Regions from separate parts of the Blautia sp. KLE_1732_HM_1032 genome, predicted to be linked through region 2. Evidence: predicted binding sites of a transcription regulator. Region 2 holds the regulator's gene; each other region holds the start of a gene.
The links. Region 2 encodes Rex, which represses fermentation and respiration genes when NADH is low (regulators of the CRP and FNR family bind a similar motif). Its sites were predicted from a motif close to ATTGTTAANTANTTAACAAT; they were not measured.

Region 1: pckA (phosphoenolpyruvate carboxykinase (ATP)) is a predicted target of Rex. The motif match lies at 2,329-2,348, and genes of this name have one in related genera.
Region 3: NQ489_RS13420 (oxidoreductase) is a predicted target of Rex. The motif match lies at 2,144-2,163, and genes of this name have one in related genera.

Annotation. Positions count from the first base shown of each region.
Region 1 is NZ_CP102266.1:3,100,758-3,105,029, reverse strand. It holds gene NQ489_RS14820 (helix-turn-helix domain-containing protein) at 1-349, shown strand, start outside; gene NQ489_RS14815 (MGMT family protein) at 660-1,139, shown strand; gene dfrF (trimethoprim-resistant dihydrofolate reductase DfrF) at 1,447-1,941, shown strand; gene pckA (phosphoenolpyruvate carboxykinase (ATP)) at 2,510-4,114, shown strand.
Region 2 is NZ_CP102266.1:2,103,644-2,107,915, forward strand. It holds gene NQ489_RS10095 (bifunctional ADP-dependent NAD(P)H-hydrate dehydratase/NAD(P)H-hydrate epimerase) at 1-1,159, opposite strand, end outside; gene NQ489_RS10100 (redox-sensing transcriptional repressor Rex) at 1,221-1,868, opposite strand; gene NQ489_RS10105 (ABC-F family ATP-binding cassette domain-containing protein) at 2,083-3,999, shown strand; gene NQ489_RS10110 (pyridoxamine kinase) at 4,030-4,272, opposite strand, start outside.
Region 3 is NZ_CP102266.1:2,810,248-2,814,519, reverse strand. It holds gene NQ489_RS13420 (oxidoreductase) at 103-2,100, opposite strand; gene NQ489_RS13415 (NUDIX hydrolase) at 2,488-2,991, shown strand; gene NQ489_RS13410 (BMC domain-containing protein) at 3,302-3,667, shown strand; gene NQ489_RS13405 (BMC domain-containing protein) at 3,679-4,110, shown strand; gene NQ489_RS13400 (EutP/PduV family microcompartment system protein) at 4,129-4,272, shown strand, end outside.

The DNA.
Region 1 (4,272 bases), 1.0 Mb from region 2:
TGATGAAAAAGAATGCACATTTTACAAGGCATATAAACTCATACAGTATATCCATAACTACATTACCAATGAGGTTACGGAGTTGGAAGAACTTATGGAAATCAAGCAGTTGATACAGCGTCAAAAACTGGAACGCATGATAAAAGTGCATAAGGAAATGCGAGGGTTAGACCGATACAGAGAACAGCCCAAAGAGTATAAATACCATGACCCTTATGATGATTGGATATTTCGTCAGCTTGCGGATATAGACAACAGAAACAACATTCCCGACACTTCTCCACAAGTAGACTTCAATGAAGCAGACTATGAAGATTATCTAAAGGCGAAATGGAACAGAGGTCTTTAATTTCCTCTTGCATGGAAGATACAGCAAACAAAAAGCCCAGTAAAGAGTGCAAAGCACCACCAATGGTGGCAAGGCTCTTGACAGGGCTTTTTCTTTTCTGTTGTGGGGTAATCAAGAGGAAGAAAGAAAAAGTGTGCATTTTTGTTCCATAAATGCTAAGGGTATGCTGATTTTTATTGTGGCGGATATATGGAACTGTTATAATATGGATATGAAGAAAGCGACAAATTTGAAAGTGTTAATAATTTTCAAACAGCCTCATTGCATGGAAATAAGAAACAGACTATCCTTAAAGTAGGAGGTGGCACAAATGGCAAATGAAGATAAAAAAGATTTTAATGCTATGTTGCATGATAGTAAGGATATGCCAAAATTTCAAATTATCATAGACCAGAAAAGTATTGAGAAATATGGTGGAAACAAAATGTATTTTGCTCCCCCGATTGACTATGACAAAGTAATGAAAAAAGTTCCGTATGGTAAAGTGATTACGGTTGGAAAAATACGAGAACACTTTGCAAAATTGAGTGGTGCAGATTTTACAGAGCCGATTACAGCGGGTATATTTGTTTCTATTGTAGCGTGGGCGAGTTATCAGCGTTCCGAAGATGAAACACCCTATTGGAGAACATTAAAAGCAAACGGAGAATTAAATGCTAAATATCCAAATGGTATTGAAGCACAGAAAGAAAAATTAGAAGCAGAGGGACATACCATTATTCAAAAGGGGCGTAAAAATATACGATACTATGTAAAGGACTATGAAAATTCTCTTTTTGATTTGAAATAGGCAAATTCTATTTCACAATTTCATATCTCTATACACAAAGCAGTTAGTCTTAGGATTGACTGCTTTTTTCATACCTAAATTTCAGATTGGAGTGATGAAATGGTGTTTGTTAGAGCTGTTCACTAAGATTATCGGTGCATAAAATTTTATTGTGGTGCAGATATGAAAATGATATAATGTGGATATGAAGAAACGGACAAACTAGAATTTGTCGAGCTGGTTAGTTCGAGATAATTTTGAGTTTGTTAAGATGTGGTGCACTTGATGGAATCACAGGTACGACATCATATTATGGAGGATGAAATAGATGATAGGTTTGATTGTTGCGAGGTCAAAGAATAATGTTATAGGCAAGAATGGTAATATACCATGGAAAATAAAGGGAGAACAAAAGCAATTTAGAGAGTTAACAACGGGTAATGTGGTTATTATGGGGCGAAAGTCTTATGAAGAAATCGGTCATCCGTTGCCTAATAGAATGAATATTGTTGTTTCCACCACAACAGAGTATCAAGGAGATAATTTAGTTTCAGTTAAATCATTAGAAGATGCATTATTATTGGCTAAAGGACGAGATGTATACATATCTGGTGGATATGGACTATTTAAGGAAGCTTTGCAAATAGTAGATAAAATGTATATCACAGAAGTAGATTTAAATATTGAAGATGGAGATACATTCTTTCCAGAATTTGATATCAATGATTTTGAAGTTTTGATAGGGGAAACACTTGGTGAGGAAGTGAAATATACGAGAACATTTTATGTAAGGAAAAATGAATTGAGTAGATTTTGGATTTAGGGTGTTTTCATAAATATATTGCTTTTTATGCATATATAAATTGTTGTAAGACAAATCCCAGTTTGACAATTTCATATCCATACACACAAAGCAGTTAGTCTTAGGATTGACTGCTTTTTAAAAAGACACCATTTAGGTGTAATGATGTCTTTTGGGTGTTATTTTATAGGTCATATCAAGGCTCATTCAATCGTGGTAAATTCGTGGTAAAATGAGTTTTTTCTATACTTCAAAATACTTGAAAGTATAGTGTTTATGCGGATAATCGAAAATTAGATATAAAATTTAAAAATAAATATATATAATAACTATAATCAGATATATTGTAGCCATTATTCTGAAAAAGTCAAGTATAGATGGAGTAAAATCTGACAGTACCAAAACGTCACTGTTAAAGATTTATCATTTTTTTGCGGAAAATGAATTTTTTTGGTTGCTTTTACGTACAATTTATGTATAATTGTGGATAGGGATGTTGGAATGACCAATTCCTATGGCAGGATGACAAAAACCTGCAGCAGTAGGTGGCTATCATAATTACTATTAAAGAAGAGAGGTAAATGTTAAGATGGCAAAAATCGATTTAACAAAGTATGGTATTACCGGAACAACTGAGATCGTGTACAATCCTTCCTACGAGACATTATTTGAGGAAGAGACCAAACCGGAGCTTGAAGGATTTGAGAAGGGTCAGGTCAGTGAGCTTGGTGCTGTCAATGTAATGACAGGTATCTACACAGGACGTTCCCCTAAAGACAAATATATCGTTATGGATGAGAACTCCAAGGACACAGTTTGGTGGACATCCGATGAGTACAAGAACGATAACCATCCGGCAACTCAGGAAGCATGGAATGCAGTTAAAGATCTTGCCAAGAAGGAGCTTTCCAACAAGAAACTTTTCGTAGTAGATGCATTCTGCGGAGCTAACAAAGACACACGTATGGCTATCCGTTTCATCGTTGAGGTTGCATGGCAGGCACACTTCGTAACAAACATGTTCATTCAGCCGACAGCTGAGGAGCTTGAGAACTTTGAGCCGGATTTCGTTGTTTACAACGCATCCAAGGCTAAAGTTGAGAACTACAAAGAATTAGGACTTAACTCTGAGACAGCTGTAATGTTCAACATTACAAGCCGTGAGCAGGTTATCGTTAATACATGGTACGGCGGAGAGATGAAGAAAGGTATGTTCTCCATGATGAACTACTATCTGCCGCTTAAGGGCATCGCTTCCATGCACTGCTCTGCAAACACAGACCTTAACGGAGAGAACACAGCAATCTTCTTCGGTCTTTCCGGAACAGGTAAGACAACACTTTCCACAGATCCTAAGCGTCTTCTGATCGGTGATGACGAGCATGGCTGGGATGACAACGGAGTATTCAACTTCGAGGGTGGATGCTACGCTAAGGTTATCAACCTTGACAAAGAGTCTGAGCCGGATATCTACAATGCGATCAAGAGAAACGCTCTTCTTGAGAACGTAACACTTGATGCTGAGGGCAAGATCGACTTCGCTGACAAGAGCGTAACAGAGAACACACGTGTTTCTTATCCGATCGACCACATCGAGAACATTGTTCGCCCTGTATCTTCTGCACCGGCAGCGAAAGAGGTTATCTTCCTGTCCGCAGATGCATTCGGCGTACTTCCTCCAGTATCTATCCTGACACCGGAGCAGACACAGTACTACTTCCTTTCCGGATTCACAGCTAAACTTGCTGGTACAGAGCGTGGAATCACAGAGCCTACTCCTACATTCTCCGCATGCTTCGGACAGGCATTCCTTGAGCTTCATCCGACAAAATATGCTGAGGAGCTCGTTAAGAGAATGGAGAAGAGCGGTGCGAAAGCATACCTCGTTAACACAGGATGGAATGGAACTGGAAAACGTATCTCCATCAAAGATACTCGTGGTATCATCGATGCTATCCTTGACGGATCTATCCTTAAAGCTCCGACAAAGAAGATCCCATTCTTCAACTTCGAGGTTCCGACAGAGCTTCCGGGCGTAGATCCTGCAATCCTTGACCCACGTGACACATATGCAGATGCTGCAGAGTGGGAGACAAAGGCTAAAGATCTTGCTGCAAGATTCGTTAAGAACTTTGCTAAATATGAAGGAAATGCAGCTGGTAAAGCACTCGTTGCAGCCGGCCCGCAGGCATAATCAGTCATTCCAACTGAATACAGATCGTAGACTTAACCGGGAGCGGATTTATCCGCTCCCGGTTTTTTGACAAACAACTGAGGATCTATTATTTGATATAGAACTGTGCAGTGCGAAGCATGTTTCCGGACATGGAATAAACAGAAAGTTGAAGATAT
Region 2 (4,272 bases):
CGATCTCATGCTGGATCTCCTGGATCGTTCTGCCACTGAGCCGGCTCATTTCTCCGATATGCGGTGTCAGGACTACATGCTCTCCCAGATACTGATACCACTGTGGATGTGCAGCCAGAAGGTTCAGGCCGTCCGCATCCAGGATCAGCGGCTTTTTCTCCCGGGCAGCCGCCGTGAGAAACCACTGTTCTCTCTCACGGCTGGCCACTGATGTTCCAAGTCCCGGTCCGATCACGATCACATCACACCAGGATAGAAGCTGTTCATTGGATTCCTGATCAAAGCGGCTGCAGACCATAGCCTCCGGAAGGAGTATCTGCAGTGGGATCCTGTTGGCTTCCACAGTCTGGATCTTTACCATTCCCGCACCGGCACGAAGTGCTGCACTGGCGCTTAAATAAGCGGCTCCGCACATTCCCTCACTTCCGGTCACAAAGAGCACTTTTCCGAAGGTACCCTTGTTTCCGCCGGGATCACGTTCCGGAAACAGCTTCAGATCTTTATTTTCCAGACAGGCGGCAGATGCAGTCACAGCTTCTTGCTCATAGATCCCGATATCGGCGGTAACGATCCTTCCTGCATACAGTCTTCCCGGATAAAAGCAAAGACCTCTTTTCCGGTAGGCAAATGTGACAGTCAGATCGGCGCTGAAGGCAATTCCCATTTCCAGGCCAGTATCTCCGTTCACTCCTGACGGGATGTCAACTGCGATCTTTTTGGCCCTCGCACTGTTCATCTCATGGATGATATCAGCATAATGCCCCTCGATCGGACGCGTCAGGCCTACCCCAAACACGGCATCTACTATAGTAGTATATTCACTCCACTGCGGGTTATTCACCTCCGGGACACGATAACCGGAAGCGATCTTATACTGAAGAGCAGTCTCTCTGGTCATTTTATCTTTGTTTCCGACCATATAAAACTCTACCCGGATCCCCTTCAGATGGAACAATCTGGCAACAGCGATACCGTCACCGCCATTATTTCCGCTTCCGCAGACTACCAGGATCCTTTCGTCCTTCTGGAGATACTTTTCTGTTTCCTCTACCACCTTCAGTGCTGCCCGCTCCATCAGAACCTCGGAGGGAACTCCGATCTCACGGATCGTTGTGGAGTCCAGATCCTTCATTTCTTTGCAGGTAACAAGCTTCTTCATTCTGTCTTCTGCCTCCCCTCTGTCATAGAGAAAGCTGCCGTTTCCGGCAGCTTAACAATTCTTACTTATCCACATGTTCCTGCCTGTATTTACTGAGATTATAAGACAGTGTCATCAGACTCTCGGAAAGATGAACGTTCTCTACGATCACATCATCCGGTGTCTCAAGATCGAGATGTGCAAAATTCCAGATTGCCTTGATCCCGTTCTCCACCAGGATATCCGCCATTTCCTTGGCTTTATTCTTGGGAAGTGTCAGAATCGCGATCTCCACGTTATTCTCTCTCAGGAAAAACGGAAGCTCACTGAGCATTTGGATCTCAAGTCCACGGACTGCGATGCCCTCAAGCACAGGATTTACGTCAAAGATACCAACCAGCCTGAACCCGCGCTTCTCAAAATCCACATAATTGGCAAGTGCCTGTCCCAGATTACCGGCACCCAGGATGATCATCGGATGAACGGTATCCAGTCCCAGGATCTTACCGATCTCTGTATAAAGATAGTGTACATTATAGCCATACCCCTGCTGCCCAAAACCGCCAAAATTATTAAGATCCTGACGGATCTGAGAAGCTGTGGTATGCATCTTCTTACTTAATTCATTGGAAGAAATACGTTCTACATTATCTTCCATCAGCTCTCCTAAGTAGCGGTAATAGCGTGGCAGACGCTTAATCACCGCTTTCGAGATTTGTTTTGTCTCCACGATAGTTTTCCTCCTTACCTTACACTAGGTTAATTATAACGAATTGACATTTTCCTGTCAATTAAAGTTGTCTATTCTGTACAAATTTCTTTATATTTTTTCTAATAATTGATTTTTTCTTTGAAATCCCGGCAGTTTCCGTTATAATAGGTGGAGGATTTTTCCCTGTTCAGACATAAACAGGGGTGATTCTTTATACAGGAGGACAGTTTTTATGATTTTATCATGTCAGAATATATGCAAGGCCTTTGGCGAAAAAGTAATTTTAAATGATGCATCCTTTCACATTGAAGACCGTGAAAAGGCTGCTCTGATCGGCTGCAACGGTGCAGGAAAGACCACACTGCTGCGTATCATCATGCAGGAGCTTTCTGCTGATTCCGGTACCGTGGTGCTTGCCCGGGATAAAAATATCGGCTATCTTGCCCAGTACCAGGATATCCACGGACATCATACCATCTACGAAGAGCTTCTTACCACCAAGCAGCACATCATCGATATGGAACGCCGTATCCGCAATATGGAACAGGAAATGAACACGGTGACCGGTGATGAGCTGAACCGTCTGATGGAAACCTATACCCGCCTGACCCATCAGTTTGAGCTGGAGAACGGATACGCTTACAAAAGTGAGCTGACCGGTGTCTTAAAGGGTCTCGGCTTCACGGAGGAAGATTATGACAAGCAGATTGAAACTCTTTCCGGCGGTCAGAAAACCCGCGTGGCGCTGGGCAAGATGCTTCTTTCCAAGCCGGATATCCTGCTTCTGGATGAGCCAACCAATCACCTGGATATGGAAAGCATCTCCTGGCTGGAAACTTATCTTCTGAATTATCCGGGAGCTGTTTTTATCGTCTCCCATGACCGTTATTTTCTGGATAAGGTGGTCACCAAGGTCATTGAGATCGAAGCCGGACAGACCCGCGTATACAGCGGCAACTACTCTGCCTATGCTCTCAAGAAGGCTCAGCTTCGTGACGCACAGTACAAGGCATACTTAAATCAGCAGCGGGATATCAAGCATCAGGAAGCCGTTATCGCCAAGCTGAAATCCTTTAACCGTGAAAAATCCATCAAACGTGCGGAAAGCCGTGAAAAAATGCTGGACCGTGTACAGAGAATTGAAAAACCTCTTGAGCTCCAGGACCGGATGCGTATCTCGCTGGAACCACGGGTGTTAAGCGGAAACGATGTGCTCCACGTGGAAGCGCTTTCCAAGGCCTTTCCGGGACAGACCCTGTTCTCCGATATCTCCTTTGATATCAAACGCGGCGAGCGTGTGGCACTGATCGGAAACAACGGAACCGGAAAGACCACCATGCTGAAGATCATCAACGGTCTTATTGAGGCAGATGCCGGCAAATTTTCCCTTGGTTCCAAGGTGCAGATCGGTTATTACGATCAGGAACATCATGTTCTGCATATGGACAAAACGATTTTCCAGGAGATCTCCGATACTTATCCGACTCTCGCAGAGACCGAGATCCGAAATATGCTTGCCGCATTTCTCTTTACCGGAGATGATGTTTTCAAGGAAATCTCCGCACTTTCCGGTGGAGAAAGAGGCCGTGTTTCCCTTGCAAAGCTGATGCTTTCCGAAGCCAACTTCCTGATCCTTGACGAGCCTACCAACCATCTGGATATTGCTTCCAAGGAGATCTTGGAGGAAGCACTAGTCAGCTACACCGGTACAGTCCTTTATGTATCCCATGACCGTTACTTTATCAATCAGACTGCGACCAGGATCATGGAGCTGACAAACCAAGCAGTGGTAAATTACATCGGTGATTATGATTACTATCTGGAAAAGAAGGAGGAGCTGACCAGTACCTATGCACCGGGAAGCACTTCTCCGGAGGCACCTACAGAAGAAAAAGCGGTTTCCGAGAACAAGCTTTCCTGGCAGCAGATGAAGGAAGAACAGGCAAAGAAACGAAAACGGGAAGCCGAGCTGAAAAAAGTCGAAGCCCGTATCGAAGAGCTGGAAACAAGAGACAGCGAGATCGACGAAACCATGGTCCTTCCGGATGTCTGCACCAATGTAGCGGAATGTACAAAGCTGAGCCGCGAAAAAGCAGCCATCGCTGAAGAACTGGAAGAGCTTTATGAAAAATGGGAAGAGCTGGCCTGACGGTCAGCTTTTTTTTATCCCCTTATGTTTTTATGGAAGCAGCATGCCGAGATGCTGTTCAAAGCATACACCATCGTTACGGTCTGTTCCTTCCTCCACCGCATCGCGGATCGATGCCGAGATAAAATCCACGGCCAGCTCTGCACAGGTTTTCATGGAATATCTTTTTACCAGCCCTGCACTGAGCACGGATGCAAAAAGATCTCCTGTCCCGGAATAGCTTCCGCCGGATTTCTCTGCAAATACCCAGGAGCTGTTTCCGTTTTCCAGGAC
Region 3 (4,272 bases), 710 kb from region 2:
GAAAAACTATGTTACGGATCACCGAGTGAACTGTAACATAGTTATATACACTTTCCGGTAGAAGGATTGAAATGTTCCCGGAAAGGGTATAGCGGAAAAATATTAAAGGTATCCCTTCTGCTCAAGAATGGTAAGGATATTGCGTCCTTCCTGGGTACCGTCAATGATTCGTCTTGCTCTCTGGCTGTCGCCGATGTTCATGATCTCAACATCCTCAGAAGAAAATTCCTCTGTGAGGTTCTGGTAAAGCTGTCCCTGAGCTCTCATTCCGAGACATACGAAGCCGTATTCAAATGGAAGCTCATAAGGCTCGCCGTCGCCTTTGACAAGGAAGGAAGAATCCTTAACCTCAAGGAGAGCAGTTTTTGTAAGCTGATGTACATTGTGTTTTTTCATCATGGTCTTTGTGTCATTCTTGCTTACCGGGTCAAGATCACGTCCGATCTGATCCATCATCTCAACGATAGAGATGTCTGCATTTCTGTCAGCAAAGAATTCCACAACATCAAGACCTACAGCACCGCCGCCTACAACAACAACCTTTTTGCCTTCCAGATCCTTCGGAAAATCATTAATGTGGCTGATCATACCAAGAATAGAATAAATATTATGGTTCTCGTTGTCAATACGATCCTTCAGTCCTGCGATCGGAGGCAGAAGCGGAGCGGAGCCGGTGGAGCTTACGATGATATTCGGATGGAACTTACGGATGTTTTCCGGTGTTCCTTCTGTGTTTTTGAAGATGTAAAGATTATCAAGCTGTTCAGCACGATGCATGAGATAGTGCGGGAAATCAGCAAGACGGTTCTTTGCAGGGATCTTTGAGATCAGAGATGCAAGTCCGCCAAGCTCATTGCCTTTTTCCAGAAGGAAGGTATTGCATCCAACCTCTGCGGCTGTACAGGCAGCTTCCAGTCCGGCAGTGCCACCGCCGATAACGACCACGTTGCAGTTTTTATTTACATGTTTTTTCTTATATACATCGCCCTCAAGAACAGATGGGTTTACAGTACAGCGGATCGGACGGTTTACACCGATACGGTTTCCGGCACAGCCAACGTTACAGGAGATACATTTGCGGAGGTCACACTCATGACCTGTGGCAACCTTGTTTACCCATGCAGGGTCTGCGATCAGACCACGGCCCATACCGATCAGGTCTGCATCACCGTCAGCCAGGATACGCTCAGCAACCTTCGGGTCACGGACATTACCCATGGAGATACATGGCTTGTTGAATTTTTCTCTTACGGCCTTTGCCATGTAGGAACGCCATCCGTCCGGGAGATAATTTGCATCGATTTGGTACTGGATGGAACCGTTAAGTCCGCAGGAAACATCGAAGATATCAACCTCTTCCTGAAGATGATCCAGGTATTCCAGAGTATCCTCCAGTGTATTTCCACCTTCCATCAGCTCATCCGCACTGAGACGGAGCATGATCGGGAAGAAAGGTCCTACCTGTTTCCTTACCTCATCGATGACCATACGACAGAAACGGGTACGGTTCTCAACAGATCCGCCGAATTCATCGGTACGCTTGTTTGTGATCGGGGAGAGGAACTGACTGATCAGATAGGAGTGTCCTGCATGGATCTCTACTGCGTCAAAGCCAGCTGTCTGTGCACGTTTTGCAGCCTCACCGTATTTTTTTACGATGTGAAGAATCTCGTCTTTGGAAAGAGGACGCGGGATCTCGCCGCCTTCTTTGGATGGAACGTCGGATGCGGAAACCGGCTGCATGTTGATCCTGGAAGAAACAGCGGAAGCTCCGGCATGGTTGATCTGGATCGCGATCTTTGTTCCGTATCTATGAATATTTTCACAGAATTTGAAAAGACGTGGCAGATAGTTGTCATGGTCGATGCGCAGCTGTGTGGTTCCGTTGGAGCCCTGCGGGGAATCGATACTTGCGTTCTCTACGATGATGAGACCTGTGCCACCCTTTGCACGCTGCTCATAATAATTGATATGAAGAAAACTCATTTCGCCGTTCTGTTCACCGTAGTTGGTGCCCATCGGCATCATAACAATACGGTTCTTGATAGTCATATTTTTAACGGTTAATGGGGAAAAAATATGCGGATAATCATTCTTCATCTGAAAAAAACCTCCCTGGTTATTTTAAATAGAATCGTTTGTTTGTGTTAATTATATAACAGAATAATCTATAAAACTAATTCATAATACGAGCAATATAATAAAAATAATCTATAGATTTTTGGATATCATCTTTCAGGCTGCAGGTACTTGCATGTTTATAATGTGAAAAAAAACAGATGTAGAAGGACAACTGGTTACTGAGAACGGAGTGAACGGTAACGCTAACTGGAAAATGGTATCGGATCCAGGGGTTTACATATATGATTTTAACGTGTTATCATAACAAATAAAAAAGATACAGAAAACGGAGAAACGGGCAGGCTGAAACGGATCAAATGTAAGACTGTATTTCCGCGTTCTGTAAAAAGACAGGAGATAGATAAAATGGAATTCTGGGATATTTACGATGCAGATAAGAAACCGACAGGACGGACTATGAAGCGCAATGACTGGTGTTTAAAAGATGGAGAGTATCATCTGACAGTTTTGGGCGTGGTAGCAAGACCGGACAAGACCTTTCTTATTACCAAACGTGTGATGACAAAGGCCTGGGCTCCGGGCTGGTGGGAGGTTTCCGGCGGTGCAGCCCAGGCGGGAGAGGCATCCCGTGATGCAGTACTCCGTGAGGTAAAAGAGGAGACCGGACTGGACGCCAGTGAGGCAGAGGGCGGATACCTTTTTACATATAAAAGAGAGAACCCGGGGGAAGGAGATAATTACTTTGTGGATGTGTACCGTTTTGTCATGGATGTGGAGGATAAGGATCTGAAGCTTCAGCTGGAAGAGACAGACGGATATATGTTTGCAACCCTGGAGCAGATCCGGGCGTTTGCCGCAGAGGGAAAATTCCTACATTATGACAGTATTAAGAAGGCGTTTGAGTTTTAAGCAGATTTCTGACTGGTTTTCCGCGAGGATTTGAAAATAAATGTTGTTTTTTGTGGATTTTTATTTTTAAAAACGTTGTTTTTTGACTTGTTTTCGAAGAATTGTCTTGACATTAAAATTGGTAAATAGTAAAATTAAATCAGATGAACTGCCAGACGGTTTTTTGACCATGAGCAGGTAGCAGAGCGGATTTCAAAGATCTGCTTGACTTTAGGAAGCTGTAAGCCGGATGAATGAAATCCGGCTTATAAAATTATCCAATATTATCAGATCGAGAATAATATAAAATTTTGAAAGCGAGGAATCATCAATGGCGGATGAACATAGAGATCAGATCAGAATCGTACAGGAAACCGTAGCCGGTAAGGAGATCACATTTGCCCATATCATGGGTGGTCCAGCACCTATCATATATCAGAAGCTTGGACTGAATCCGCAGGTGGACTATGGATCATCTGCAATTGGTATCATGAATATGACACCTTCCGAGTCTGCTGTGATCGCATCCGATATTGCTGTGAAGAGCGGTAATGTGTATCTTGGATTTGCAGACCGTTTTACAGGAACACTGATCATAACAGGAGAGATTTCCGATGTGCAGACTGCAATGGAGGAGATCGTGGATTATTTCCGTGATACTCTGGGATATGTAGTATGCAATATCACCAAGAGATAAGGAAGTGTACCATGGAAGAACGGATAACGAAGGAAGAACTGCTGGAGAGGCTGTTTCATGATGATTATGAGAACCTTAAGGGAAGAAGACTTCGGCTGACCCGGGTGAGAGTACCTGGAAAGGAGCTTTCCTTTGCACATGTTTTTACACCAAATGATAGATCGATATATGAGAATCTTGCGTTACATATCGGTGTTCATGAAGGTGAAGATCACAGAGGAGATGCCATCGGCATGGTCCGTGTCACACCCTGGGAGGCAATCGTGGTTGCGGCAGATGTTGCAGTGAAGGCAGCTCATGTGGAAGTAGGATTTATGGATCGTTTCTGCGGGACGCTGATCCTGACAGGCGGTTTTACGGAAGTGATGACAGCCGTGGAGGAAGTGGTACGATTTTTCCATGAGACATTGAAATTCGATGTCTGTAAGATCCACAGAAGCTGAGGCAGGACGGGATAAAAAATGAAAAAAATTTTTCTGATGGGTCGAAGTGAAGCCGGCAAAACATCCCTGACACAGGCGCTTAAAGGGGAAGAGCTTCATTATCATAAGACTCAGTATACCAATACAAATGAAGATACTATTGATTCACCGGGAGAATATGCG